2 regions of the Metabacillus herbersteinensis genome follow, and region 2 is predicted to be linked to the other one. Evidence: a T-box and tRNA genes for the amino acid it is inferred to sense, from the RefSeq annotation. Region 2 holds a T-box; the other holds one or more tRNA genes.
What was found. A T-box is a leader RNA that pairs with one kind of tRNA and senses whether it is charged. The one in region 2 lies ahead of trpS (tryptophan--tRNA ligase), so its partner is inferred to be a tRNA-Trp.
Positions count from the first base shown of each region.

Region 1 (15,126 bases), on a different contig from region 2:
TTGCACCGGGCATTTCACCTACAGTAATGATGTCATATTTAGATAGCACTTCTTGATTCATTTCATAGAGAAATTCATGAATACGAGGTCCATTCATAAAATACTCTCCACCTGAAACATACTGCTTACCTTCTTGGTTAGGAGCATCTGGTAACCCAGGAACCTTGGAAATAAAGTTAATAACATCCATTCGGAAACCGTCTATTCCTTTATCAAGCCACCATGTCATCATTTTATAAACTTCATTACGAAGTTCTGGGCTTTCCCAATTCAAATCTGGTTGCTTTTTGCTAAAGATGTGCAAAAAGTACTCTTCAGTTGCTTGATCATATTCCCACACCGAGCCACTAAAAGCTGACTCCCAGTTATTTGGTTCAACACCATCTTTCCCAGGTCTCCAAACGTAATAATCACGATATGGATTGTCCTTGGATTTTCTTGATTCAGCAAACCACGCATGTTCATCTGAAGAATGATTAACGACTAAATCCATAATCAACTTCATGCCACGTGCATGAACTTCCGCTAAAAGCTCTTCCCAATCCTTCATGGTTCCGAACTCATCCATGATATTTTGATAATCGCTGATATCGTAGCCATTGTCATCGTTAGGTGATTGATAAACTGGAGAAAGCCAAATGACGTCGATCCCTAATTCCTTTAGGTAATCTAACTTTTCGGTAATTCCTTTTAAATCACCAATTCCATCACCATTACTGTCATTAAAGCTCCTAGGATATATTTGATAAATAACACTTTCTTTCCACCAGGTCTTATTCATGCTGACTCACTCCTATAGAAGTTTTATTACTTAATTGAACCTTTCATAACCCCGCTAATAACCCATTTCTGTGCAAAAATGTAAACAATGATCATTGGAGCTAGAGCCATTAAATAAGAAGCAAAGGCTAAATTATAATCCGTACTGAACTGAGATTGGAAGATATATTGTACCAAAGGTAGTGTAGCCATATCTCTGTCACTTAATAGAACAAGAGGAAGCATGAAATCATTCCAAGCACCTAAACATGTGATGATTGCAACAGTTGCATTCATTGGCGCGAGCAAAGGGAAAATTACTTTCCAAAAAACACCCCATGTACTTGCCCCATCCATCACCGCTGCTTCTTCAAGCTCTTTTGGTATTGAGCGTATATAACCTACATAAATGAAAACGTTAAATGACAAGTTAAATACAATATAAAGAATAATTAAACCTACGAGGTTGTCCATTCCCCATGCACTTGTTTGTTTTACAATTGGGAGCATGATAATTGGAAACGGAATAAACATTGCACTAACGAAGTAATAAAATAAAAATTTATAGAACCTTTTGTGCATATTCCGAGCGATTGCATACGAAACTAATGAACTCGTAAGAACCGTAAAGATGACAACGAAGACTGTAACAAACGCACTATTTCCTAAGGCGTTAAAGAAATTTGTCATTTCAATTGCTTGTGTAAAGTTATCAAGTGACCATGACTTTGGCAAAGCGAGCAGATTTCCAGCCATTTCTTGAGGTGTTTTAAACGCAATCGTTATCGTTAAATACATTGGCACTAAGATAAATAATGTTCCTAAAATTAGAAGAGTGGTAACTGACCAATTATTTTTTTTGTTAATCATTAGTTTTCCACCTCTCTTTTTTCTAGGATTCTAAGCTGCACAATAGAAATAACGACGATAACGATAAAGTAAATAACCGCATTTGCTGATTGATAAGCAAATTGTCCACCTTCAAATCCACCACGATAAATGAGTAATGAAATTGATTCAGTCGATGTACCTGGACCTCCGCCAGTTAAAGAGACAATCTGATCAAATACCATTAAGAAGCCCTTCATCGCTAAAACCATGTTAATTGTGAAGAATGGTGCAATTAATGGAAAGGTAATCTTCCAGAATTTTGTCCACTGATTAGCTCCATCAATACTTGCTGCTTCATATAAATCTTCAGAAATCGTCACTAGTCCCGCTAGATAGAGGATTGTATTAAAGGCGATTGCCTGCCAAACAGCTACAATAACAATCCCAATCCAAGCAAGGTCAGGATCACCCAAGATATTTCTAGACAGTGCATCAACACCTAAGGTTTCGCCAATGCCAGGTAAGAAGTGTGTGAAAATAAAATTGAAGATAAATCCGACAATTAAAATACTTAAAATATAAGGTAAAAAGTAAATTGCACGGAGTGTCTTCTGAAATTTAATTTTTGAATTCAGCCCCATTGCCACTAATAAACTAAAAATGTTCACGAGAATTGTTGAAAGTATCGCAAACTTGAATGTAAAGCCATAGGCATCCAATGCACGATCATCTTTAAACACATTTATATAATTTTTCAAGCCTACCAAGTCCCAATTTCCGTACCCTTTCCAATTTGTAAAGCTATAAAAAATCCCTTGAAGTGCAGGGTAAGTATGAAAAATAAAGAAAAGGATGAAAGCAGGTATCGCAATGATTAAGTATGTTTTATTTTTCTTATTCATCTTTAGGTTCTCTCCTTTTAAGAAGAATAGGGCACCTTATTAGGATGCCCGCATTCTATATAGATTAGCGATTTTGTACTTTTTCCCACTCATTGTCCATTTTCTTTAAGAAAGCTTCTTTATCTTTTTTGTTTAGGAATTCTTGTACAATATTTTCAGCGCCCATTCCTGCTGGATAGTAATGATCCGGGAAGCTTGTAATTGTTCCTGTTTCAAAGTTTTCTTTAATTCCTTCAAACACTGGATCTTCTTGGAATACACCTTCAATTGCTGAAAAAGCCTTTTGTTCATCGATATATCGTTTTGCTGTTTCTTCATTCATCATAAATTCAATAAACTTTATAGCTTCTTCTTTATGTTCAGTATCCTCATTAATTGTAAGCAACACATCTACACCAGATACAAGTTTGTTTTGTGCTGGATCATTTGTAACAGGCATAGTGAATACTCCAAGCTCTGCGTCAGGATTTGCTTTTAAAATTTCAGGAATTGCCCAGTTACCCTGGATATACATAACCCCTTCACCTTGAGCAAACTTATTGTTTCCATCACCGTAAGCTACACCCATATTATCTTTGTGACCATATTCTACTAGAGTTTGCATTTTGTCAGCTACTTCATCATAGCTGTCTACGAATGTAGCTTCACCAGCATTTTTCTTTTCTGCGAAATCTTCACCAGCGATGTTAGCAGCTAATGAATTCCAAGAAATCATTCCTGTCCAAGCATCTTTAAGCGTAAAGTAAATCGGAATTTCTCCAGCTTCTTTCACTTTATCCAAAACTGCAGTAAACTCATCCCATGTCTTTGGAACTTCTAAGCCAAGCTCTTCAAACTTCTGCTTATTGTAAATCACAGTATTTGCATTTGTAGCGTAAGGAAGACCAAACGTTCCTTCTTCCTCAGGGCCAACTAATCGGCCAATCATGTCTGCATATGAAGGTTGGACTGTTTTAAGTAACTCTGAATCTGAGAAGTCATTCAAAACTCCAGCACGAGCTAATTCGCCATATGTTGCATTCCCTGCAATCGACATTAAGTCAGGCAAATCATTTTTCGTTAAACGCGTCTTTAAAACCGTTTCTGCCTCAGGTGGAGCATCTAACTTAATTTTTATGTCAGGATTTTTCTCTTCAAATTCTTTAATTAATCCTTTGTATGTTTCAATGCTTTCTGCTTTATTAGAGAACAGTTCTAACGTAACCTTACCGTCCGCATCTTCACCAGAACCTGCACAACCAGCTAAAAGTGAAGCACCTAATGATAGACTCAAAATACCCATTGACACTTTTTTAAACATTTAAAATACCCCCTGAATTTAATTTCGTACATTAGTAAGCGTTTACTTGTCAGAAGAAAAAAATTCTAGTTCAATTTAAGAATGAAGCCTCTTAGTAAACGTTTACGTAAAACCCTAAAAAAAATTGAAAACTATAATCTTTCTTTAACAGAATCCCTCTTGATAATACTGTGTGGCATAATTCTACTTTGAACCTGCTCACCAGTTGCAATCATCTCAAATAACATTGATGCTGCTGACTTGCCCATATTATATAGGGGCTGAGCGACAGTTGTAAGCTGCGGGATTGACATTTGAGCAAGCTTTAAATCGTCATAACCCATTACAGAAAAATCGTCTGGAATCTTTATTCCTTTTTGGTGAGCCGTCGTTAACACACCAAGTGCCATTTCATCACTACTCGCAAAAATCGCTGTTACATCTAATTTCTTCACAAGAATCTCATCCATTGCCTCTTGACCGTTATGATAAGCAAACCCATTTGCATTGATAATGTAATCTTCAATAACTGAAATTCCACTATGCTGTAGAGCCTCTTTATAACCTTCTACTCTTGGAATACCTGCTATTAAATCATTACGATCTCCACAAATCATCGCGATCTTTTTATGTCCCTGCTCTATTAAGTAAATAGTTGCAGTATAGGCGGCATGCCGATCATCCACTTTCACATATGGAATTGGGTATTGATAGGAAATTGAAGATAATAGTACGACAGGAATTTTCACATCCTGCATGAATTTATAAAATGGTTCTTTAATCATTTCACTTGCAAACACAATTCCATCGACTCTTTTTTCAGCTAAAACGCGTAAATACTTCATTGTGCGTTCCATACTACTATCAGTCTTACAAACAATCACACTTGATCCATCCTCATGAGCAGCATCCTCAATCCCGCTTAAAACCTCTGCAGAATACATGTTAGATACGTTCGGAAAAATAACACCAATCGTTTGTGTTTTTTTATTGATTAACCCTCGGGCCATACCATTCGGCTGATAACCAATTTCCTCAATGACCTTGAGAACTTTCAGCTTTGTTTCAGGTGTAAAACCAGGTTTATTATTTAAGATTCGAGATACGGTTGCAATTGAGACATTCGCTTTTTTTGCAACATCTTTGATAGTTGGTGTCATATGATCTCCTCGAGTAAACGTTTACTTTTTGTTTACGCTTTCATTATAACTAGGGTTTAATGAATTAGTCAATAGTTTATTTTAAATTTACGAAAACGTTTACTTACTTAGTCTTAAACAAACGTTTATTTAAACATAAATATAGCCCAGCTTATTAGCTGGACTATAACTTCAAGCATACATTTGCTTCTCTTCTTGCCTAAAGAAACTCTTCATCGCTTGGAATACATCGACTTTTTGTTTGAGGATATAATGGCGGAACTTTTCATCATTGATATTTTTGTATGCGGACATTAGCGTTGAGTGACGATTGTACTGATTTACTTCACCGTAACCAAACATATTTGAGACCTTCATGAGCTCTCCAACAAGTTTTACACAGCGAGCATTGTCTGAAGTGAGGTTATCTCCATCTGAGAAATGGAAAGGGTAAATATTAAACCTAGAGGGATGATACTTCTCATCAATTACTTCAAGCGCTTTTCGATATGCCGATGAGCAAATGGTACCTCCACTTTCTCCCTTTGAAAAGAAATCTTCTTCTGTAACAATTTTTGCTTCGGTATGGTGTGCAATAAATTCAATCTCTACGGTTTCATATTTTGTTCGCAAGAATCTTGTCATCCAAAAGAAAAAGCTCCTGGCCATATATTTTTCCCATATACCCATCGAACCACTTGTATCCATCATCGCTATGACGACAGCCTTAGATTCGGGTTTAACAATTTCATTCCATGTTTTGAACTTTAAATCTTCAGGATAAATCGGATGAAAACTTGGGGCGCCTGTCATTGCATTGCGTTTATACGCTGATAACATCGTTCTTTTTTTATCAATATTACCCATTAAGCCAGTTCGTCTAATATCATTAAACTCAATGTCTTCAATAACAATCTCGTCTCTTTCTTTTTGCTGCAGATTTGGGAGTTCCAGTTCACGGAACAACGCTTCTTCCAATTCCATCATGGATACTTCGGCTTCATAATAGTCCTCACCAGCTTGATCACCCGCACCTTGACCTTTGCCTGGTCCTTTCTCTCCTGGTGAACCATCTCTTGCAACAACGTCTCCTACACTACTTTCTCCATCCCCTTGGCCAACATGTTTGTTTTTATCATAATTATAGCGAATTTTATATTCATCTAGTGAGCGAATCGGAATCTTCACAACATCTTTTCCATTCGACATAATAATGCTTTCTTCTGTGATTAAATCTGGAAGATTGTTCCTAATCGCCTCTTGCACCTTTTCTTGATGGCGCACTTGATCATCATGGCCTTTGCGGTGGAGGGACCAATCTTCGTTTGAAATGACAAAGCTGTGCTGATTTTCCTCAGACATTTTCTACCCCCTCCAAACTTTTTTTAAAAAAACATTTCACAATTTACAACTAATAAGCATACACTAACGTGGATGAATAAAATTAAGACATTTGTATCTTCTATTTCTTTGGATTACTTTATCCTATGCGATAGATTCTGTTTATTGACAAAAAATTTCGATAATTAGGCTCTTAAAACAAAAATAAGACAAGTTCCCAATTTATACTATATATTACAAAAGATATTGAAAAAGAAAGCCTCTACGCATTATTTAGCGTGGAGACTTTTCTTGGCTATGTTGCTGTGGGTCAGGACTTTTCCCACTCTTCTCTACTTCTTGATTGGTCTTCATATGTTCCATTACCTTTGAGTGTTTAACAAGATCCTTCATGTTGCGAATCATTGTATTGTCTGGTTGGTTCTTTTCGGGTTTCACTTAAGATCATCTCCTTATCCCTTTTTTACCATTTCCCTTTTCTATCTACATACAAACCTAAAGAGCGTCAGTTTAGTCTGACGCTCTGACTTAAGTCTATCTATTTAATAAACTTCCTACATAACGAAGCAAATCGTTCGCAGATGTTGAGTTATATCCGTGATCATCAATTAAACGTGCAACTACATCATTTATTTTCTTCAAATGCTGTTCATCTGGGGTTTTAGATGATGTCGTAATCTTAACAACATCCTTTAGGTCAGCAAACAACTTCTTTTGTATCGCTTCACGTAAGCGTTCATGCGAGTTATAATCGAAGCGTTTTCCCTTACGAGCATAAGCAGAAATACGAATCAAGATTTCCTCTCGAAAAGCTTTTTTTGCATTTTCAGAGATGCCTATTTGCTCTTCAATTGAACGCATTAGCTTTTCATCCGGACTCATTTCTTCACCTGTTAAAAGATCACGAAGCTTATTTTTATTGCAATACGCTTCAACATTATCTAAATAATTATCCATTAACGTTTTAGCAGACTCTTCATACGAATAAACGAACGCTTTCTGTACTTCTTTTTTCGCAATGTCATCATACTGTTTTCTGGCTACAGAAATGAAGTTTAAATATCGCTCACGGTCTTCATTTGAAATTGATGCATGTTGGTTTAATCCTTCTTTTAACGCTCTAAGAACGTCTAGTGCATTAATCGATGGGATTTCTTTTCGAATGATGGTTGAGGAAATTCGGTTTATTACATAACGCGGATCAATTCCGCTCATGCCCTCATCATTGTATTCCTTCCTTAATTCATTCACATCAATTGGATTGAACCCTTCAACACTTTCACCATCATATAGACGCATTTTTTTCACAAGATCAATGTCACCGCGTTTTGGCTCTTTTAAGCGAGTTAAGATCGTAAACATTGCAGCAACCTTTAATGTATGTGGTGCAATATGAACATCTGATACATCACTTTCATTAATCATTTTATCGTAAATCCTTTCTTCCTCAGTAACTCTTAAATTGTAAGGAACAGGCATTACAATAATACGAGAATGAAGCGCTTCATTCTTTTTATTAGAAATAAACGAGCGATACTCAGTTTCATTTGTATGGGCAACAATTAATTCATCTGCAGAAATCAAGGCAAATCTTCCAGCCTTGAAGTTCCCTTCTTGCGTTAATGAAAGTAAGTGCCATAAAAACTTTTCATCGCATTTTAGCATTTCCTGAAATTCCATCATCCCACGATTTGCTTTGTTTAACTCACCATCAAAACGGTACGCTCTTGGATCCGATTCAGAACCGAACTCTGCAATCGTTGAGAAGTCGATGCTACCAGTCAAATCAGCAATGTCCTGTGATTTTGGATCAGAGGGACTAAATGTACCAATACCAACACGCTTATCTTCAGAAAGAAAAATTCGTTCCACTAGTACATCTTCAATTCGACCGCCATACTCCTGCTCGAGTCTCATCAAATTTAAAGGTGACAGATTTCCTTCAATACGAATACCGTACTCTTTGAAAAAATCCTCTCGAAGGTGGATCGGAATTAAATGTAATGGGTCTTCATGCATAGGACATCCTTTAATCGCAAAAACGGCCCCTCTTTCTGATAAAGTGTAGTTCTCTAAACCCCGTTTTAGAATTGTAACAAGCGTTGACTTACCACCACTTACAGGTCCCATTAAAAGGAGAATTCGCTTGCGAACATCAAGCCTTTTTGCAGCTGGATGGAAGTACTCTTCAACTAATCGTTCTAACGCATCTTCTAACCCAAATAATTGATGATCAAAGAACTTATATTTTCTTTTTCCTTCTATTTCTTCAATTCCTGAATCTTTAATCATATTGTAAACCCGTGAATGAGCTGATTGGGCAACCCAAGGCTTTTCTTTTATAATTTCTAAATACTCTCTGAAGGTTCCCTCCCACTTCAGTCGCTGTTCATCTTCTCTGTACATTTCAATTTTCTTTAAGATATCCATAAGGACCTCCCTCATCTTTGGTGATACTTGTGCATGGTTAATACACTTTATGCATGGATGTCCGCTAACATTCTTTTTTAATGTAAAAGCTTTTTGACAAAACCTCGAAATGAAGAGATAAATTTTTAAAAATTAGAGGATATACATTCACTCTTATTTTATATTGAGTTATAATGTAATCAGCGATAAAAGGGTTATGATATACATAAACCCTTTACTATAGAAAAAAATTCTTAACAGAATAGTATTAAGTAGCAGAGGAGGACTATTCATGAGGTTTATTTTAATTTTAGGCGTTTCTTTAGCATTTATAACAGCCATTTTCACTGCTGGATATGATGACAAGCCTAGTGTGAAAAAATAATATAAAAAACGACCTCAACTAAAAAGTTGAGGTCGTTTTTTATTGTAAGCCTGGATATTGTTGTTGTCGCAAGGCTTCATAAATAAGAATAGCTGCTGTGTTTGATAAATTAAGTGAACGTACATTCTCTGTCATTGGTAGGCGTAGGCATCTGTCTGAATTGTTGTGAATAATGTCTTTGGGTAAACCAGTTGTCTCACGACCAAATAAAAAGTAATAATCCTTATCTGGTTCACTATAGTCAAAACTAGTAAAGGTTTTTGTCCCAAATTTTGATAAGTAAAAGAACTCTGCTCCACTGTTTTTTTCAAAAAAATCATCAATTGAATCATAATATACAACTTTTACATGTTCCCAATAATCTAAGCCTGCACGCTTTAACATTTTATCATCTGTAGAAAAGCCTAAAGGCCGGATTAAATGGAGTGTTGTATTAGTTGCAGCACAAGTTCGTGCAATATTTCCCGTATTTGAAGGAATTTGTGGTTGATATAAAACAACATGTATTGCCACTTTTCTCACCTCGTAATTTTTCACTAGCAACTATTATACCACTGTTATTTCTTTGTTGTATCATCAACAATGTGATAAAACTTGTATTTAATATTAGGTGTATATGCTGTCGAGTCTTCGTAGGACCAATAGCGCATCCTGCTATTATAGGATTGCGCATTAACCAGTGGCATATTATTCTGATCCTTCGCCACTACAATCGTCGTGTGATCGTATCTGCCGTCACCTTGAAAATCTAAGCAAATTACATCTCCTGGCATTAGTTCCTCTGCAGTAGAAACTTCCTTTGCACGTAATCCGGTTTTTGAAGAGCCAAGAAATAATCTCATTGAATTTGCGACAGTCCAACTATAACTCCAATCGTTACTCTGCATCCACCAGCCGCTTGATCGATTCGGATAGCCCCTCATAGAAGCATTACCTGCATGCAAACATTGTGAAATAAAGTTGGTGCAATTATCACCGAAATTCTTATACTTTGAGTTATGGCTATTCCACCATCTTTCTGCGTATTGAACAGCTGCCAGTCGATCATAATAAAAAGACGATCTTTCCTCTTTCTCCTCATAGATTTGTTCATCACTAAACATTTTTGTATTCTCTGTTTCCTCATCCTCAACAAGATTGTTTTTATAGATTCTTGCTTTTCTCTTCTCAATTCTTTCTTCAATGAAAAAAATATCGTTTTGTTTATTTAGCCACTTGTAATGACATGTATAAAACACATCTGTTAGTTTCTTCCCGACTTCTTTTGCTTCTTTTATTGAGATTTTAGTATTTCCTTTAACAACCTCAATGTTTCTTTCCTCATTTATGTGTACCTTTCGTTCAAGGGCCTGATAATCTTCGTTGTTTCGACTCATCGGTATCCTTTTTTTATTAATAAGCATTTGAAGTTTCTCTTCATTTAATTCGGTTAGCAGCTTTTTCATCATTTCCCTCCACCACCAATTGTTTAATAGTACACAATATGTTTGTATGGAGAGGATATGAACAAAAGCGCAAGCGCCTTGAACAGCCTTAGGCATAGCATAAGGCGATTATAAACAGAAGGTGTTCTTTGCCTTCAATTTATAATTGACTTATGACCTCGAGGCAGGCAGGGAACGCGACGTCAATCGCCATGACTGCACTAGCACGTCCTGTGCGTCGGGGCTAGGCGCTGAATCTGATGTAAAAACGCACACTTACTCTTTAAATATATAAATTCTGAGTATAAAAAAAGGATGACTATAGTATCATCCCTAGCGTTACTATCTTCTTTCTAATAGCTCTATCCCTTTTTCTATTTCTAGTTTGGCATCATGATCTAACTCGTTTGCAAAAGCTTTCTGTAATTCATCGCTTGCTTCTAGTTCTCCAATCTTCCCGATAGCCCATCCAGCTGTTCCTCTAATCACTGGTCTTGGATCTGTATGCAATAGTTTAATTAAATCGGGGATCGCTGTTGTATCTTTAAAGTGTGCAAGAGCAATGATTGCATTACGTTGGATCGGTTTTTTTCCTCTCCAAGAGCCTGAAACATGACCAAACTTCTCTTTGAACTCTCGATTACTCATCGTTAAAAGGGGTTTAAGCTTCGGCTTTGCAATCTCAGGATCGGGTTCCATTTCTTCATGAAAGTGAAAATCTTTCCCTTTATTTTCGGGACAAACAGTTTGACAAGTGTCACAACCGTATAGTCTGTTTCCAAGTTTAGCGCGATACTGTTCTGGTAGAAACCCTTTTGTTTGCGTCAAAAAAGCAATACATTTAGAAGAGTCAAGCTGCCCACCTTGTACTAGAGCCCCAGTTGGACAGACGTCTACACATTTATTACAGCTTCCACATTGATCTTCCAATGGCTTGTCAGGTAAAAGTGGTAGATTCGTAATGATTTCGCCCAGATAAACATATGAACCAAACTCGGGTGTAATAATCGCACAGTTTTTACCACTCCAGCCTATGCCTGCTCTCTGTGCAACAGCACGGTCAGATAGCTCTCCTGTATCGACCATAGATTTAATTTTAACTTCTGGCACCTTTTCCTTTATATAGGATTCTAGCTTTGACAAGCGATCTCTTAACACAACATGATAATCTTGTCCCCAAGAAGCTCTACAAAATATTCCTCTACGATCAGCTTTGGTGCTTTTTGGTGCAGCTTTCATTTTAGAAGGATAGGCTAAGGCAATCGAAATAATGGACCTTGCTTTCGGTAATAACAAGTCAGGATTAGAACGTTTTTCGAGATCCGACTCTTCAAAACCTGATTGATATCCTAGTCCCTGCTGTACAGTTAATCGCTGTTTTAATTCATCAAAAACAGATGCACTTGCAAACCCAATTTTATCAATACCAATTTCTTTACTATATTGAATAATCTCTTCCTTAAGTTGATAATAGTCCACTCCCAAAGCCCCCTTCTTTAAAGGCCCTCTAAAATATATGGTAAGATAAATAAAATAGTATTTGGAGGGTTAAATTTATGGAAATTAATATAGATTCAGGTCTCAAACAGAAGATTGACAACTTTAAAATAGGTGCAATTTTATACGAAAATATAGAAGTGTCTCACTCACCTCAAATGTTACAAGGTCGCCTCAGACTATTTCAAGAATCCTTATTTTTTGAATATGCTGAAAAAAATGTTACAGATATTCCAAGTGTTAAAGAATGGCGAAATTCATTTAAGCTGGTTGGGGCTGATCCTGCTAGATACCGCCCTTCCAATGAAGCATTGCTTCGCCGCGTTCAAAAACAACAGTATATTAGTAGTATGCACTCAGCTGTTGACTTGAATAATTTCTTATCTCTACAATATCAAATTCCATTAGGCATCTATGATTATAACTTACTCAAAGGTAATATCTTAATAACAATTGGAACTGAATCTGATACATACTTGGCCGTAAATGAACGCGAAGTTAATTTTGAAAACAAGATTCTCTCAAAAGACTCTATAGGAGCTTTCGGAAGTCCATACGTTGATTCTAAGAGAACATCCGTTAACTTCGATACCAAGGACGCACTTCATCTAGTATACCTTCGACCTTCTATGAACAGTGAAGATGCGAAGGATTTATTAGCATCCTTAACAAAAATGTTTCTTCAAATACATGGTGGTGAAGCAACATATAAAGTTATCGAATAAAAAAATAAATAACGCAATGCCCCGTTTTACTAAGAAACGAAACACTGCGTTGATAATAGTATGTATGGAGCGGGTGAAGGGAATCGAACCCTCATCATCAGCTTGGAAGGCTGAGGTTTTACCACTAAACTACACCCGCATATATTGGTTGTTTTGTATTATACCAAGGTCTACGTTAAGAATCAATACTTTGAAAAAAATAGCGAAATTTGTCGAACAAGTAACAAAAATAAAAACAGGGATATCCTGTCATTTTAATACCAGTGGTCGGGATCGAACCGACACTCCAAAGGAACACGATTTTGAGTCGTGCGCGTCTGCCAATTCCGCCACACTGGCCTAATACATATGGTGCCGAGGACCGGAATCGAACCGGTACGGTAGTCACCTACCGCAGGATTTTAAGTCCTGTGCGTCTGCCAGTTCCGCCACCCCGGCTAAGAGGTATAAAAAAAGCATTTCTAGATAACAATTCAATAAATGAATTGGAGGCGACACCCGGATTTGAACCGGGGATAAAGGTTTTGCAGACCTCTGCCTTACCACTTGGCTATGCCGCCAACTAGAAAATGGAGCGGAAGACGAGGTTCGAACTCGCGACCCCCACCTTGGCAAGGTGGTGTTCTACCACTGAACTACTTCCGCATCATTTAATTATATTATACTCTAGCCTATGCTATTAAGGCAAAATTGTTTCTAAAAAAAGATTGGCTGGGCTAGCTGGATTTGAACCAACGCATGTCGCAGTCAAAGTGCGATGCCTTACCGCTTGGCTATAGCCCAATGAATAAGCTTCAAGAAAAAACTTCCTGAGTATGCTTCATGAATAATCGTCGACTACTAAGTAGACGTGATATCTTAGTAAAACCTAATATCATTATAGTAATTGAGTTTAATCCCTCATGCTTAATCAGAAATGAATCAAGATGTTAATACTAGAAATTAAAAATGGGGCGACTGATGGGAATCGAACCCACGAATGCCTGAACCACAATCAGGTGCGTTAACCACTTCGCCACAACCGCCACGAAATTTATATTGGCAGGGGCAGTAGGAATCGAACCCACACTGGAGGTTTTGGAGACCTCTGTTCTACCTTTAAACTATGCCCCTATGTTATATATAGATGGTGGAGGGGGGCAGATTCGAACTGCCGAACCCGAAGGAGCGGATTTACAGTCCGCCGCGTTTAGCCACTTCGCTACCCCTCCATATTAATAAAACAGTGCCGGCAAGAGGACTTGAACCCCCAACCTACTGATTACAAGTCAGTTGCTCTACCAGTTGAGCTACACCGGCTTAATAATATTAAATGGTGGCTCAGGACGGAATCGAACCGCCGACACAAGGATTTTCAGTCCTTTGCTCTACCGACTGAGCTACTGAGCCATTTATTAAAATCGAATAATACTTTGTTTTAAACTTGAAACCTTCGCCCAAATTTCAGGGAGCTTAACCAAGTAGCAGCTCAATTTGTGCGCTGATGCTTTGCTTTGTAGCTTACTCGAACGTGCTCTACCGACTGAGCTACTGAGCCATTTTTATAAATCGTAATTTAGTTTCTAAATAAAAAAATATGGCGGTCCCGACGGGAATCGAACCCGCGATCTCCTGCGTGACAAGCAGGCATGTTAACCGCTACACCACGGAACCGTAAATTTACGATAAGCTTCGATCTCTTCGTCAGCTTCACTCATTCAGATCCTCGTACAAACAACGTACGCTCCGGTCTTCACTCGTTTTGCTTCCTCGACCTTCTCGCTTCTCCTGAATTTTCATTTTTAATTGGTTGCGGGGGCAGGATTTGAACCTGCGACCTTCGGGTTATGAGCCCGACGAGCTACCGAACTGCTCCACCCCGCGATAATATTATTAAAATGGTGGAGGATGACGGGATCGAACCGCCGACCCTCTGCTTGTAAGGCAGATGCTCTCCCAGCTGAGCTAATCCTCCAAAGTACTTAATTCATATTAACATACATTGAATCTTTATAAAAGTTGGTGACCCATACGGGATTCGAACCCGTGTTACCGCCGTGAAAGGGCGGTGTCTTAACCGCTTGACCAATGGGCCATAAAATCAATCTATGAATAAAGTAGTGGCGGAGAGCAAGGGATTTGAACCCTTGAGACAGCGTTAACCGCCTACACGATTTCCAATCGTGCTCCTTCGGCCACTCGGACAGCTCTCCATAATGGCTCCGCAGGCAGGACTCGAACCTGCGACCGATCGGTTAACAGCCGATAGCTCTACCACTGAGCTACTGCGGAATAATATAAAATTGCCCGGCAATGTCCTACTCTCACAGGGGGAGACCCCCAACTACCATCGGCGCTGAAGAGCTTAACTTCCGTGTTCGGGATGGGAACGGGTGTGACCTCTTCGCCATCATCACCAGACATTATGACAAAAATAATTATACTATTTTCAGAGA
Region 1 is NZ_JBHLVO010000008.1:152,792-167,917, forward strand. Features, by position in the region: gene ACFFIX_RS12100 (glycoside hydrolase family 13 protein) at 1-781, opposite strand, end outside; gene ACFFIX_RS12105 (carbohydrate ABC transporter permease) at 808-1,626, opposite strand; gene ACFFIX_RS12110 (carbohydrate ABC transporter permease) at 1,629-2,492, opposite strand; gene ACFFIX_RS12115 (ABC transporter substrate-binding protein) at 2,557-3,792, opposite strand; gene ACFFIX_RS12120 (LacI family DNA-binding transcriptional regulator) at 3,924-4,931, opposite strand; gene yhbH (sporulation protein YhbH) at 5,103-6,272, opposite strand; gene ACFFIX_RS12130 (hypothetical protein) at 6,525-6,689, opposite strand; gene ACFFIX_RS12135 (ATP-dependent protease PrkA) at 6,786-8,681, opposite strand; gene trmL (tRNA (uridine(34)/cytosine(34)/5-carboxymethylaminomethyluridine(34)-2'-O)-methyltransferase TrmL) at 9,085-9,558, opposite strand; gene ACFFIX_RS12145 (amidase domain-containing protein) at 9,603-10,490, opposite strand; gene queG (tRNA epoxyqueuosine(34) reductase QueG) at 10,812-11,948, opposite strand; gene ACFFIX_RS12155 (B3/B4 domain-containing protein) at 12,026-12,691, shown strand; tRNA gene ACFFIX_RS12160 (tRNA-Gly) at 12,757-12,830, opposite strand; tRNA gene ACFFIX_RS12165 (tRNA-Leu) at 12,950-13,030, opposite strand; tRNA gene ACFFIX_RS12170 (tRNA-Leu) at 13,041-13,129, opposite strand; tRNA gene ACFFIX_RS12175 (tRNA-Cys) at 13,178-13,251, opposite strand; tRNA gene ACFFIX_RS12180 (tRNA-Gly) at 13,262-13,336, opposite strand; tRNA gene ACFFIX_RS12185 (tRNA-Gln) at 13,400-13,474, opposite strand; tRNA gene ACFFIX_RS12190 (tRNA-His) at 13,641-13,716, opposite strand; tRNA gene ACFFIX_RS12195 (tRNA-Trp) at 13,731-13,804, opposite strand; tRNA gene ACFFIX_RS12200 (tRNA-Tyr) at 13,819-13,902, opposite strand; tRNA gene ACFFIX_RS12205 (tRNA-Thr) at 13,918-13,990, opposite strand; tRNA gene ACFFIX_RS12210 (tRNA-Phe) at 14,005-14,080, opposite strand; tRNA gene ACFFIX_RS12215 (tRNA-Asp) at 14,269-14,344, opposite strand; tRNA gene ACFFIX_RS12220 (tRNA-Met) at 14,478-14,554, opposite strand; tRNA gene ACFFIX_RS12225 (tRNA-Val) at 14,570-14,645, opposite strand; tRNA gene ACFFIX_RS12230 (tRNA-Glu) at 14,691-14,765, opposite strand; tRNA gene ACFFIX_RS12235 (tRNA-Ser) at 14,792-14,883, opposite strand; tRNA gene ACFFIX_RS12240 (tRNA-Asn) at 14,888-14,962, opposite strand; rRNA gene rrf (5S ribosomal RNA) at 14,976-15,091, opposite strand.
Region 1: it encodes a tRNA-Trp, which carries the amino acid that the T-box ahead of trpS (tryptophan--tRNA ligase) is inferred to sense. The anticodon was not compared.

Region 2 (15,126 bases):
AGCAGCGGCAATGGATCTAAGTGCAGCATGTGCAGGCTTTATGTACGGAATGGTTACTGCCAAGCAAATTATTGAAACGGGAACGTATAAGCATGTTTTAATTATCGGTGTTGAAAAGCTATCAAAAATCACTGATTGGGACGACCGGAATACAGCGGTTCTCTTTGGAGATGGTGCAGGAGCTTGTGTAATGGGACCAGTGAGTGATGGAAAAGGAGTTCTTTCCTTTGAGCTTGGTGCAGACGGTACAGGTGCTAAGCACTTATACCAAGATGAGTACATCATTATGAATGGTCGTGAAGTTTTTAAATTCGCGGTTAGGCAAATGGGGGAATCCAGTGTTAATGTGTTAGAAAAGGCGGGCTTAACCAAGGAAGATGTTGACATGCTGATTCCACATCAAGCAAACATTCGAATTATGGAAGCTGCTCGTCAACGCTTAGGAGTTCCTATTGAAAAAATGTCGAACACCGTTCATAAATATGGAAATACATCTGCAGCTTCAATTCCAATTGCGATTGTGGAAGAACTGCAGGCAGGCAAAATAAAAGATGGCGACTTACTGGTAATGGTCGGTTTTGGCGGTGGGCTAACTTGGGGTGCAATCGCATTAAGATGGGGTCGTTAACACCACGAACATAAGAAAATCATAGCTCGTAAAAGAAAATCGAACGATAACATAGGTAAACATTTTATAAGGTGAGGTGCAATTGTGAATAAAAAAAGAGTCGTCGTAACAGGATTAGGAGCATTAACCCCATTAGGAAACGATGTTGCAACAACTTGGGATAATGCGATAAAGGGAGTTTCAGGAATAGGTCCTTTAACTAGAATTGATTCAGAGGGTTATCCAGCAAAGGTTGCAGCAGAGCTAAAAGATTTTGACGTTGAGCAGTTTATGGATAAAAAAGAAGCACGTAGAATGGACCGCTTCACACAATATGCAGTAGCAGCATCCTTTATGGCTGTAAAAGATTCAAAGCTTGAAATCACAGATGAAAATGCACCACGAGTTGGTGTTTGGATTGGATCTGGAATTGGTGGAATGGAGACATTTGAAAATCAATTCGAGATTCTTCTTGAAAAAGGCCCTAGACGCGTTAGTCCATTTTTCGTACCAATGATGATTCCTGATATGGCTGCAGGTCAGGTCTCAATCGCGATCGGAGCAAAAGGCTTCAACTCATGTACGGTTACAGCATGTGCAACTGGAACGAACTCAATTGGAGACGCGTTTAAGGTAATTGAACGAGGCGACGCAGATGTTATGGTGACTGGAGGAACGGAAGCTCCAATTTCAAGAATGGCATTTGCAGGGTTTTGCTCGGCTAAAGCTTTATCAACAAACGAAGATCACACCAAAGCAAGTCGACCATTTGATTTAAATCGCGATGGGTTTGTTATGGGAGAAGGCGCTGGAATCTTAGTTTTAGAAGAATTAGAGCATGCGCTAGCTCGTGGTGCAGACATTTATGCTGAAATCGTTGGGTATGGTGCAACAGGTGATGCATATCACATTACATCACCTGCTCCTGGTGGGGAAGGTGGAGCAAGAGCGATGCTTCAAGCTATTAATGATAGTGGCTTACAACCATCAGATATTGATTATATTAATGCACATGGAACAAGCACTTCTTATAATGATAAGTTCGAAACATTGGCAATCAAAGAGGTCCTCGGTGAGCATGCATATAAAGTTGCGATAAGTTCAACTAAATCCATGACCGGACACCTTCTCGGAGCAGCGGGTGGAGTGGAAGCCATTTTCTCAATACTGGCAATTAAAGAAGGCGTCATTCCGCCAACAACAAACCTTGAAACGCCAGACCCAGAATGCGATTTAGATTACGTACCGAACGAAGCAAGAAAGCAGGATGTACGTGTAGCACTAAGCAATTCACTAGGCTTTGGTGGTCACAATGCAACAATTATCTTTAAAAGATACGAGTAAATAGGAGGGGTAGGACATAGCAAAATGTCCTACCCCTTTTTACATTTCTTAATAAGCTCACAAGATAGCATCTCACCTCCAGTTTACATACTATAAAACTGGAGGTGAGGCTGTTGAGCGTGATCCGTACAGATAAGTGGTTGGAGTCCGATTCTGAAACGAATAGTATATGTAAAAGGCTCAAGTCCTATTTTAATGGACTGAATGAGAAAGATATTTTGAATATGTTGCACTCTTATGGCATGTCTAAAAAAGTAGAAGCTTCTAGTGAAATGATAGAAAACTTTAATAAAGAAGAGTTTTGGAAGATCGTTCAAAAAGAGGAAAAAAAATTAAGAAAAGAATGGGCTGGACCAGATGTTCCGATCTTTATTCTACCGTGTGACGAAAGGAATACGAAAATTCAACGAGAGTATAAAGGAAGATCTGGCTTAGCTTTTAAAGATAAGCTTTTTTTATTCCTATCCCCGAACGTAAAGGCTATCGATATCCAATCATTGTTCACACACGAATATCATCATGTCTGCCGGCTTGCTAAAGTTCAGAAGGCAGAAAAGGAATTTACAATACTTGACACGATTATCATGGAAGGGCTCGCGGAAAATGCAGTACGAGAAAGGTTAGGTGAAGACCATGTGTCTTCGTGGACAGCAAAGCATACAGAAAAACAAGCACATCTTTTCCTAAAAACAATCATATACCCTAATAGGACAATGAAACGAAATGATTCTCAATTTACTCAATTGATGTATGGAACTGGATTCTATCCTTCAATGTTAGGTTATTTTGTCGGCTACCACATCGTAAAAAGTTATATTGATTCAACGCGTAAAAGGGCAAAAGAGTTAATTTCAACGGAATCCGAAGAATTTTTCAAAAGTTTCGATTAAAGAAATCCCATTAAACCGGGGTTTCTTTAATAAAATAAATTATTAGAAGATTTTAAATATAAAAAATATATTGCTAATGTAATAAAATTGTAATATTATTTTATTTAAATATAATAATTTACAATATTCAAATAATTAGAGGTGTGATATGAATCATTATGTTCATTCAGGAGCTAAGACACCGTTATTAGAGGTCAAAACGTTACAAACTAGTTTTAAGATAGATGGATCACAGTATCATGCTGTGAATGGTGTTTCTTTTTCAGTTGGACGAAAAAAGATAGTTGGGGTTGTTGGTGAATCAGGCTGCGGGAAAAGTGTGATGTCTCTGTCAATCATGAAGCTGTTACCAAAGGGAATTGGTGAGATTACGAATGGTGAAGTTAAGTTTGAAGGAAGAAATCTTGAGAACTTATCTGAAAAAGAAATGAACAAAATCCGTGGCAAAGAGATCAGTATGATTTTCCAAGAACCAATGACATCTTTGAACCCGGTTTTTACAATTGGGTTCCAAATTCAAGAAACGATGTTCAATCACATGAAAATCTCAAAAAAGGAAGCAAAATCCAAAAGTATTGCTTTATTAAAAAGCGTTGGTATTTCTAGGCCCGAAAAAATCATTGATGAATACCCTCATCAACTTTCAGGTGGTATGAGACAAAGGGTGATGATCGCCATCGCCATCGCTTGTCAGCCGAAGTTACTGATTGCCGATGAGCCGACGACAGCACTTGATGTAACCGTACAAGCCCAGATTCTAGAGCTTCTTAAAGAAATTCAAGAAACGAACGAAATGTCGATTATCTTAATTACACATGATTTGGGAGTTGTCGCTGAAACATGTGATGAAGTTATCGTAATGTACGCAGGGAATATCGTCGAACAAACCGATGTAGAAACTCTTTTCTATCACCCGAAGCATCCATATACTCAATTATTGCTCGGATCGATTCCTAAGCTGGATGAAAAAGAAGAACGCTTAGCAACAATCAAAGGAATTGTTCCTTCACTTAAAAATATGCCTGAGCATGGTTGTCGATTTGTAGACCGCTGTCCACAGGCAAAAGAAGAATGTAAACACATTACTCCGCAGCTAGGTTCTTTATCAGACGGACACGATGTTTCCTGCCTGTTATACGAACAAAGCTATCCTAAAGAGAGTGTGAGGTAACGAGAATGAGTGAAACTACAACCCTAGCAAAAAATCAATCACTACTATTAGAAGTGAATAACTTAAAAACGTACTATCCAATTAAAGGTGGTTTTTTACAAAGAACGATCGGTCAAGTCAAAGCGGTCGATGATCTATCATTTGAAATAAAATATGGTGAAACTCTTGGACTAGTTGGTGAATCAGGGTGTGGTAAGTCTACAACAGGTCGAACAATTATGAGGTTACTCGCACCGACGGATGGAAAGATCGTCTTTGACGGAAAAGATGTTACAAATGTTACTGGAAAATCTTTAAGAGACATCCGAAAGGACATGCAAATGGTTTTCCAAGATCCATATGCTTCCTTAAACCCAATGCAAATGGTTGGTGACATTGTATCAGAACCGATTCGAAATTACTTAAAAAAAACAAAAAAAGAGTTAAAAGCTGAGGTCCTAGATCTACTAGAAAAAGTAGGATTACCTGAAGATGCGTATTACAAATATGCGCACGAATTTTCAGGTGGACAGCGTCAAAGAATTGGAATTGCTCGTGCACTAGCACTCAGGCCAAAGCTAATTATTGCAGATGAACCAGTTTCTGCTCTTGACGTGTCTGTACAATCTCAAGTTCTTAATCTATTAAAAGATCTTCAAAAAGACTTTGATTTAACGTTTCTGTTCATTGCTCATGATTTGAGTGTTGTGAAGCATATGAGTGATCGAATTGGAGTAATGTACTTAGGAAATATGGTGGAAATTGCCGATAAAGAGAGTATTTATGCAGAGCCACTTCATCCGTACACACAAGCACTAATTTCGGCGATTCCTGAACCAGATCCGAAGAAGAGGAAGGATCGCATCGTCTTGCAAGGTGATGTGCCAAGCCCAGCAAATCCTCCGACAGGATGTCCTTTCCATCCAAGATGCTCACATGCAATGGATGAGTGTTCGAAAACAAAACCAATTTTAAAGGAGGTGAAAAAAGGGCATAGAGTCGCTTGCCATTTACATACCTAAAATGGCTGCCTTGTTAACATACTTAGTTTCATTAACTTAAAAAATGGGGGGAAAAAGATGAAAAAGTCGGTACTTTGGGCAGTAATGCTTATGCTAGTCATGTCAATGTTTCTAGCTGCATGTAGCGGTGGTAAAGAGACAGCCACAGAAGACGCGGGTACAAAAGATGATGAAACTCCAGCAACAGAAGAAACAGCCAAACCAGTTGAAGGTGGAACAGTAACATATGCAGTAGATACAGCACCAGAAGGAATCTTTGATCCAGCATTCTCTGGAAGTATAGTAGACAGTGATATCCAATCTTTTACTGCTGACAATATTTATACAGTTAATGATGACTTAGTATATGAGCCACATTTAGCTTCTTGGGAAATTAGTGAAGACAACTTAACTTACACGTTTACTCTTAAAGAAGGTGTTAAGTGGCATAACGGTGAGACTTTAACTGTAAACGACTGGGTGTTTGCACTTGAAACGTTAGCGCATCCTGACTATGCAGGTCCACGTTACAATTACGTTCAAGGCATCAAAGGTGCACAGGACGTTAAGGATGGTAAAGCTGAAAAAATTTCAGGTGTTGAAGTAATCGATGATTATAATGTGAAGATTACATTTGCAGAAAAGAAGATTAATAACTTAGAAAATTTATGGCCAACCCCAATGCCTCAGAAGGCTTATGAGGGAATTGCTGTTAAAGACTTAATGGAATCAGATCCTGTTAGAAAAAATCCAGTTGGCTTAGGACCTTTTAAATTTAAAAACCTAGTAGCTGGGGAATATGTTGAGCTTGAGCGTTTTGATGATTATTGGCAGGGTGCTCCGAAACTTGATGGAGTTGTTGTAAAGGTTATTGATCCATCTCTAACTGCAGGTGCATTTGAAAAAGGTGAAATTGACTTAATGTCTATTCGTCCAGCAGACTTGGAGCAAATTGGTGGATTAGAAAATGTTACAGTTGAAGAAACAAACGGTGTTGCGTATTCGTATATCGGACTTCGTTTTGGTAGCCGTGATAAAGAAGCAGGTAAAAGTGTAGCTGATAACGATAAATTCGAATCAAAAGAACTTCGTCAAGCACTTTTACACGCAATTGATCGTGAAGCTTTAATCAAAGCCTTCTTATCTGGAAAAGGATCAGTTGCAAATACTGTTATCCCAAGTACATTTTGGGCATCTGCTGATCCTTCTGAATTAAATGGATATGAATATAGCCCAGAAAAAGCGAAAGAACTATTAGCGACAGCTGGCTATGAAGACACAAATGGTGATGGATTTGTTGAAGATCCAGAAGGCAAAGAGTTCAAGATTTCTTTTGGACACTACGCTGGTCCAGCTACATTTGAAGGTCGTTCTAAAGCAATTATGCAAAATTGGAATGATATCGGTGTGAAAACAGAGCTTGCAACAGGTCAATTAATTGAATTTAACCTTTACAATGAAATGAAAGACAATGATGATAAAGCGCTTGAAGCATTCTTTGGTTCTTGGTCAACAGGTGCTGATCCAGATCCAGAAGCATTATGGGGATCTCACTTTGAATGGAACTATGGTCGTTACGTTGATGAAGAAGGCGACAAATTAATTGCAGACACGAAGAGTGATGCAGCATTTGATCAAGCATACCGTGAAAAAGCATTCGTTGATTGGCAAAAGCATTTCAACGAAAATTTACTAGCACTTCCTTTATGGGAGAACATGGATTTATATGCAGTGAACAAACGTCTTCAAGGTGTTCATGTGAATGCATTAACTTCATTAAACAATGTTCATGAGTGGACTGTAACAGAGTAAGTATCTTAAATTTTGCAATATCTACGGGTAAGGAGAGTGCTCTATGCTACAGTATTCACTTCGCAGACTATTAGGCATGATACCGATGTTACTCCTTATCTCTTTCGTAGTATTCGCCCTGGCTAAATTAATGCCAGGGGACCCCTTTGGGGGGGAGATCGATCCATCGAATACGAATCCTCAGTATATTGAGGAGATGAGAGAGAAGTTAGGATACAATGATCCAATTCATATTCAGTATTGGGAATGGATAACAGGCTTTGTTCAAGGTGATTTTGGAAAATCAACAACACACAAAATGCCAACCGCTGAACTAATTGTAGAAAGATTACCAAATACATTGTTTCTTGCAATTACATCTATTGTAATTACGTATTTACTAGCATTTTTTATGGGCATGTATTCGGGGAGAAGACCGTATACGCTCGGTGATAACCTTGTTGCAACTTATAACTATCTAGGCTTGGCAATTCCTTCGTTTGTAGCTGGTATTTTAGCAATCTATTTCTTTTCTTTTCAACTCGACTTATTTCCATTTAGTGGTTCTGTAGAGGTAGGCTTAGAAAAGGGAACATTTGAATATTACGTGAGCAGAGTCCATCATGTATTACTACCAGCACTTGTATTAGGATTACTCTCAACCGCACAGTATGCTCAATTTTTAAGAAATGATATTATCGAAAATTCACGCAAAGATTATGTTCGAACTGCCCGTGCAAAGGGAACGAAGGAATCTTTGATTTACAATAAACATATTTTACGAAACTCGATGATCCCAATTATTACGTATTTAGGGTTCGACTTAGTTACGTTAGTAAGTGGAGCTTTTATAACAGAAACGATCTTCACGTATCCTGGTATTGGACTCTTATTTTTACAATCTGTCGAGACAAGGGATTATTCAGTGATGATGTCACTAACAATGCTATTTTCAGTATTAACCTTGGTAGGAAACTTGGTTGCTGATCTTTTGTATGGAGTTGTTGATCCCCGTATCCGTATAGACTAAGAGAAAGGAGCAGGTATAATGGAAGTCGTTCGCAATAAGCAAGTACAAACAAATGTTAAAACAAAGAGTGCCTCTCCGTGGTCGATAGCTAAACGTAAATTTTTAAAAAATAAATTGGCAATGATCAGTCTGATTTTCCTACTTATCGTATCATTTGCAAGTATATTAGCTCCATATATTACGACACATGATATTACTAGGGTTGATTTTTTAAAAATTACGTTGGAACCTTCTAGTGAAAATTGGTTAGGAACAGATTCAAATGGTAGAGATGTATTTACGAGGTTATTACATGGTGGTAGGACTTCCTTATTGATCGGGATTTCATGTATGCTACTCATTACAATCATAGGAACGATTGTTGGAGCGATCGCGGGTTACTTCGGTGGCATCATCGATAATATGTTAATGAGATTTACTGACTTTGTTCTTCTTTTTCCTTTTATACCATTTGTTATTGTTATTAACACAATTTTAATAGGTAAAGTGTCCGGAGTATGGACATTAATTAGTGTGATTAGTTTTTTAAGCTGGGGTGGAGTTGCACGTATTGTAAGAAGTAAGATTTTGTCTGAAAAAGAAAATGAATACGTTCTTGCAGCGGTATCAAGTGGTTGTAGTCCATCAAAGGTGATCATAAAACATATTCTTCCAAATGTTAGCTCAACGATTATCGTACAAGCTACTCTCATTCTTGCGATTATGATTGTGATCGAGTCTGGATTAAGTTTTATAGGCTTTGGTGTAACGGCTGACATACCGACTTGGGGCAATATGCTATCTGAGGCAAGACAATCAGATGTATTAAGAGACAAGATTTGGATGTGGATGCCGCCTGCAGGTATGATCACGTTTACTATTTTGGCTATTAACTTTATAGGCGAAGGATTAAAGGATGCACTCAATCCAAAATCTTATCGATAAGAAAATCTGTCACGTCTGTGATGGGTTTTTTCTATTACTAGAATCTATTAGTAGCTGTAATAAGAAATGACGGTATGTCCAACTAATTTTATATTCATTCCAAAATCTGAATTTATTGGAATAAACTCTCTACCTTCTGCCTATACTGATTGACAAAAGGTCCTGAAGTGAGGGATGTAAAAATGTTATTTCTTCATGATGTTTGGGTAAATTGGTTTGAAGGCGAGGAAAATGGTTACAACGTATGTCATTTTCATGAATGGAGAAAAGACGATAGTGTCGAGCTCTTTGATCAAGTTCCATTGATTAAAGTAAACACTCTTTTATTTTCTTACATTGAAAATGATTTAGCTGAGTTGCCACCAAGTTTATTAAAAGATATTTTTCAGAAATCGTACATACGTAAAAACCACGAACGAATTCAGCTTGATTATTGTTTTGTTGTGACAGATGGACATGGAATCATAGCCGTCGATACAATTGGTTATACAATTCCAATCCGCAAAAGTCGAATTATTCCTCGTCAAGAACAGTTAGTTTTTGAGATGGTAAAGGACGTGGAACCTGAAGAGTATTCAGTCGAGTACTCGAGCAATGAATCAGAGAAAGATTATCATATCCTGTCTCTATCACCTGAACACGTTAGAGGGTTAACAAGAAAAGAACGTCAACTTAAACAGCTTTTATTTATGGCATTAGATCAGCTTCAATCAACAAAAAATGCAGCAGAAGTAAAGTACTGGTATACAGAATGGAATCCGATGATGTACGAACAAATTCAATCAAGAGAATTTGATGCTGTTTGGCAAAAGCTATATGAAGAAACTCTTCAAGGCTGGAGTCCAAAGCATTTGCAGCTCTGTGAACACCTAATTAAGGGACAACCCTTCTTCGAAAAGCTATGGGAAATGGAACACGAGTCGAAGGTTAATTAAAAAAGTGGACAAGTTAAGTACCAGGAAAAGCGACGTGATTTCACACTATCACGTCGCTTTTATATGCAATAAATCATTTCTGACATTGGTAGTATTTCATTGAAGATGCAGAAGGGACAGAGTTGTAGGTAGTAACTAGGAGGTTAACTTTGGACTTTTATTTGATGTATTTCACGTTTCAAGTCTTTTATATCTGAATCGTGATCAAAATATCTGTACGTGAGTTGTGCAATAATACGGTCTTGACGATCCTGTATTCCTTCTAAAGCTTCATTCTTAGCGTTACTTACATCTTGATTTTCTCTCACAGCATCAAGAATATACTTCATTTCTTGCTGTTTTTCCTTCAACCCTTCTAAATCTGCTTTCACTTCTGTCTGAGAATCTTTAATTATTTTCAGCTCATTTAAAATTAGATCTAATTTTTCCTCCATTGTTCTCCCTCCTTTTTCGTCATTAACTTACAAAATTAGTATATCACAATGTCCTATTTTTCAGCAGCAATACAAAAGAGTATCCTTTAAATGAAAATGCATTTTAAAGGATACTCTTAGTGGAGGTTAGAGTTAATATGAAGTTTTATTATCGCTTTTTCCTACCTAGCCCCATCGCATTCTCCATTTTCTTAACCATTTTATTGGCCGCTGCATTTGCTTTTTCAGCACCTCGGTCTAGAATTTGGTCGAGCTCTTCTGATTCCATCAGTTCCTTATAGCGTTCTTGGATAGGAGTTAATGTGTTAACAACAACATCTGCAAGATCTGCTTTAAAGTCTCCATAGCCTTTTCCTTCATACTTATTTTCAAGCTCTTCAATCGATTCGTTTGTAAAAATAGAGTAGATAGAAAGTAAATTTGAGACCCCAGGTTTATTTTCCTTATCAAACTTAACAATACCATCCGAATCGGTAACAGCACTCTTAATTTTCTTTTCTATTGTTTTTGGATCATCTAATAATGTAATAAAAGATTTAAGGTTAGGATCTGACTTACTCATTTTTTTTGTTGGTTCAGTTAAAGACATGATACGGGCGCCGACCTTCGGAATTCGGACTTCTGGGATTGTAAAGATGTCATTGAATTTTTTGTTAAACCTTTCGGCTATATCGCGGGTAAGTTCAATATGCTGTTTTTGATCCTCCCCAACTGGAACTAGATCTGTTCCATAAAGAAGTATATCTGCAGCCATTAAAGGAGGGTATGTGAGCAAACCGGCTGAAACGGCTTCCTTACCTGCTGACTTATCCTTATACTGTGTCATTCTCTCAAGCTCTCCAATATATGCAACACATTGTAACATCCAGCCTGCTTGAGCATGTGCTGGAACTTCAGATTGAATGAATAGTGTTGCTTTTTCAGGGTCTAATCCTACCGCTAGATAAAGAGCAGCTAGACTTCGGATGTTTTTGCGTAACTGTAAGCGATCCTGTGAAACTGTGATTGCATGTTGATCCACGATGCAAAAGTAGCAGTTGTAATCCTGCTGTAAGTCAATAAACTGTTTTAGTGCTCCAATGTAATTTCCTAATGTAACCGAACCACTAGGCTGAATGCCAGAAAAGATTGTTTTCACTGTTATTCACTCCAAATCGTATAAGAATTTAAAATATTTTTGAACTTTGGATAGCATTTCTGCATCCAGCTACAGCGCCTAGCCCCTCGAGGTCATAAGTCAATTCTAAATTGAAGGCAAAGAACGCCTTCAATTTAGAATCGCCTTATGCTATGCCTAAGGCTGACCAAGGCGCTTGCGCTTTTGTTTTTCCCACACAAAAAGGCCCACTCGTACCTATTGCTAGGGACGATGGACCGCGGTGCCACCCTAATTATTTCTAAAGAAAGAAATCACTTCATTATCCTATAACGTAGGAGCACGTCTGTACGTACTTAAGTTCAATACAGATTCTCAGAAGTCCATTCCACATAAGCTATTACCTGTTTCCACCATCCACAGGCTCTCTTAAAATAACGACTATGTGTACTATTCTTCGTCAACGAGTTATCATATGATTTTTTAATTATATGAAAGAAGCAGACAAAATGCAATCTGATTATACGTAATAGAAATAAAGTCCAATTAACATTACTAATCCCAACGCTAGACCTGTGAAAAGAAGGGGAGAGAAATCAAACGAAATAAGCTCTGATACGGGTTTCATCTCCTCAACCTCATCTTTAGATAATTCCGTACCCTTTGAGACAAACATTCTTCTAAATCCATAGGAAATCCCGTCAAAAAAACCTGCTTTAACCGTTAGCGTTAACAATGAAATAAACAGACAAGTGATCGTGATTAAAAATGAAATATTTATAAAATACAATAGTTTTAACTCTTGGTAAATAATAAATGATAGGAAGATTGTTGCAACAAGAGACATAATAAACCCTATAATCGAGTTTTTGGAAAGCAAAGTGATCACTCTTTTCTATATAATATCCTGTTCTCAATTATAGCAAATGTATTGTCTACCACAAATATAGAAGAGTTTTCAAAATATGTAATGTAAGAATGTTTCTTTTTGATGAAATATATAGAACATTCATATTAAGTGCATAAAGGGGAGGAAGAACAACATTACAGTAGCTTTAAAAATTTTACAAACTTTTTTATGATAGTAATTAATGCGTTAAAGGGGTGAAATATAACTGAAATATCCATTAAATTTTATAGGGCTATTTTACTATTTAACGACATAAATAGCCTGGTTTTATTACATTTGTGTAAACTTTCGTAAAAAAAGTGAATGCATAATAGTCCGAATACTTGTATAATAACCTATGTAAGAATTATTAAAAAATATAAGGGGGGTCTACTTGTGAAAAAGTCGAAATTTTTTCTACTTTTAGCACTTTCTCTAGTACTTAGTATGTTCTTAGCAGCATGCAATGGTGGCGGAGATACTTCAGAAGAAGAAGGTGGCGGTGATGATACTGCTACTGAAGAACAAGCATCAGTACCACAAGAATTGAAGGTTTTAGAAGCATCTGAAATTCCATCAATGGATAGCGTTATGGCACAAGATGCTGTAAGTTTCACAGCGTTAAACAACGCAATGGAAGGCTTATACCGTTTAGACCAGAACCAAGAAGCAATTCCTGGTATGGCTGAAGGTTCAGCTGAAGCTAACGAAGATGGAACCGTTTACACAATTAAATTAAGAGAAGCTAAATGGTCTAATGGTGACCCTGTAACAGCAAATGATTTCGTTTATGCATGGCAACGTGCAATCGATCCAGAAACTGCATCACCATATGGTCCTTACATGATGAATGGTAAAATTGCTGGTGCAACTGAAATTACAGAAGCAGCTGCAGCTAAAAAAGACTATGATCTAAACACTTTAGGAGTTAAAGCACTAGATGACAAAACTCTTGAAGTTACACTTGTAAAACCAATTCCATTCTTTGAATCATTAATGGCATTCGGTACATTCTATCCACAAAACCAAAAGTTTGTTGAAGAACAAGGTGAAAATTACGCAGCGACTCACGAGAACTTAGTATACAATGGTCCTTTCACATTAACTAATTGGGGCGGTACTACTGCTACTGAATGGACTTATGAGAAAAACGCTGACTATTGGGATGCTGAAACTGTAAAATTAGAAAAAATCCAATATAACGTTTTAAAAGATCCACAAGCATCTGCAAATGCTTTTGAAACTGGTGAAGCTGACATAACTGGAAAGCTTGCTTCTGATATTGTTCCACAATATGAAGGAGATCCAAACCTTTTAAATTACTTAGAACCAACTATTTTCTGGATCAAAATGAACCAACAAAACGAAGCACTTAAAAACGAAAACATCCGTCGTGCACTTGCGACTGGCTTTAACAAACAAGATTTAACAGACAGCATTTTAAACAACGGTTCACTTCCTGCTAATTATGCTGTACCTAAAGATTTCGTTTCTGGTCCAGACGGTAAGGATTTCCGTGAAGTTAATGGAGATTTCTTAGAGTTTAATGCTGAAGAAGCGAAGAAATTATGGGAGCAAGGCTTAAAAGAAATTGGCAAGGATTCAGTTGAACTAGTTTACTTAGGTGGAGATACTGAAACATCTAAGAAAACTGATGAGTACATCCGTAGCCAATTAGAAGCAAATCTACCAGGACTTACTATTAAAGTAGAAAGCGTTCCTTTCTCAGTACGTTTAGATAGAGACGTTAAAATGGATTACGATCTTCAATTCGCTGGTTGGGGTCCTGATTATCTAGATGCAATTTCTTTCTCTGATCTTTGGATCACAGATGGTGGTAATAACAAAATGGCTTATTCTAGCGAAACTTATGATAAGTTGCTTAAAGATTCACAATCTACTTTAGCTGATAAGCCTGAAGAACGTTTTGCAGCTCTACAGGAAGCTGAAAGAGTATTACTAGAAGACGATGCAGCGCTTGCGCCTGTGTACCAACGTTCTTCAAGTATCTTAATTAGCCCTAAAGTTAAAGGCTTCACTTACCACAACGTAGGTGCAGAATTTAGCTACAAGTGGATTGAAATTACAGACGCTGAGTAAGTATATTTACGAAGTGAGTCGAAATCGGTATAATAACCAAATAGGGAAGAGAGTATATTGTAGGAATATACTCTCTTTTTCCCTGTAGAATAATTGTCGAAATATGTTGAAAATTAAAAATAACATAGGAGGTGCAACTCATATGGTCAAATATTTATCAAAACGAATTTTTTACATGATCTTAACTCTAGCTTTAATTGCCACTTTTACTTTTTTCCTCATGAAGGTTATTCCCGGTACTCCTTTTTCAAATGCAGCTAAGTTGTCAGAAGCTCAGCTAACGATTATGAAAGATAAGTACGGTTTGGGTGAGCCAGTACCAGTACAATATATGAACTATATGGTTAACTTGATTAAAGGAGATCTAGGAATTTCATTTCAGTTTAATAACACACCAGTTACTGATATTATTGCAGATCGTATCGGTCCCTCGGCCATTCTAGGTTTTCAAGCAATGTTTTTTGGTACTATTATAGGAATTGTACTAGGAGTTGTTGCTGCGCTAAGACAAAACACGTGGGTAGACTATACATCCACTTTTATTGCAGTAATCGGTAAATCCATTCCATCCTTCGTTTTCGCAGGATTGCTACAATACTATATTGGAGTTAAATTAGGCTGGTTGCCAGTAGCATTCTGGAGAGGACCTGAGTATAGCATATTGCCGACAATTGCATTAGCTATGTTCCCAATCTCAATTGCTGCTCGTTTTGTAAGAACTGAATTAATTGAAGTACTTGGGTCTGATTACATCACACTAGCAAGAGCAAAAGGAGCTAGCTCCTTCGATGTAGCATTCAAACATGCATTACGTAATGCTTTAATTCCAGTTATTACTGTTTTAGGACCTTTAACCGTTAGTTTAATGACAGGTTCACTTGTCATTGAAAAAATCTTTGGTATACCTGGTTTGGGAGAGCAATTCGTTAAATCAA
Region 2 is NZ_JBHLVO010000007.1:113,473-128,598, reverse strand. Features, by position in the region: gene ACFFIX_RS11135 (beta-ketoacyl-ACP synthase III) at 1-628, shown strand, start outside; gene fabF (beta-ketoacyl-ACP synthase II) at 713-1,951, shown strand; gene ACFFIX_RS11125 (DUF2268 domain-containing putative Zn-dependent protease) at 2,194-2,841, shown strand; gene ACFFIX_RS11120 (ABC transporter ATP-binding protein) at 2,990-4,012, shown strand; gene ACFFIX_RS11115 (ABC transporter ATP-binding protein) at 4,018-5,013, shown strand; gene opp4A (oligopeptide ABC transporter substrate-binding protein) at 5,071-6,804, shown strand; gene opp4B (oligopeptide ABC transporter permease) at 6,848-7,813, shown strand; gene opp4C (oligopeptide ABC transporter permease) at 7,832-8,737, shown strand; gene ACFFIX_RS11095 (YjbA family protein) at 8,920-9,672, shown strand; gene ACFFIX_RS11090 (hypothetical protein) at 9,816-10,106, opposite strand; gene trpS (tryptophan--tRNA ligase) at 10,255-11,244, opposite strand; T-box leader at 11,466-11,675, opposite strand; gene ACFFIX_RS11080 (DUF3899 domain-containing protein) at 11,723-12,082, opposite strand; gene ACFFIX_RS11075 (peptide ABC transporter substrate-binding protein) at 12,488-14,191, shown strand; gene opp3b (oligopeptide ABC transporter permease) at 14,334-15,126, shown strand, end outside.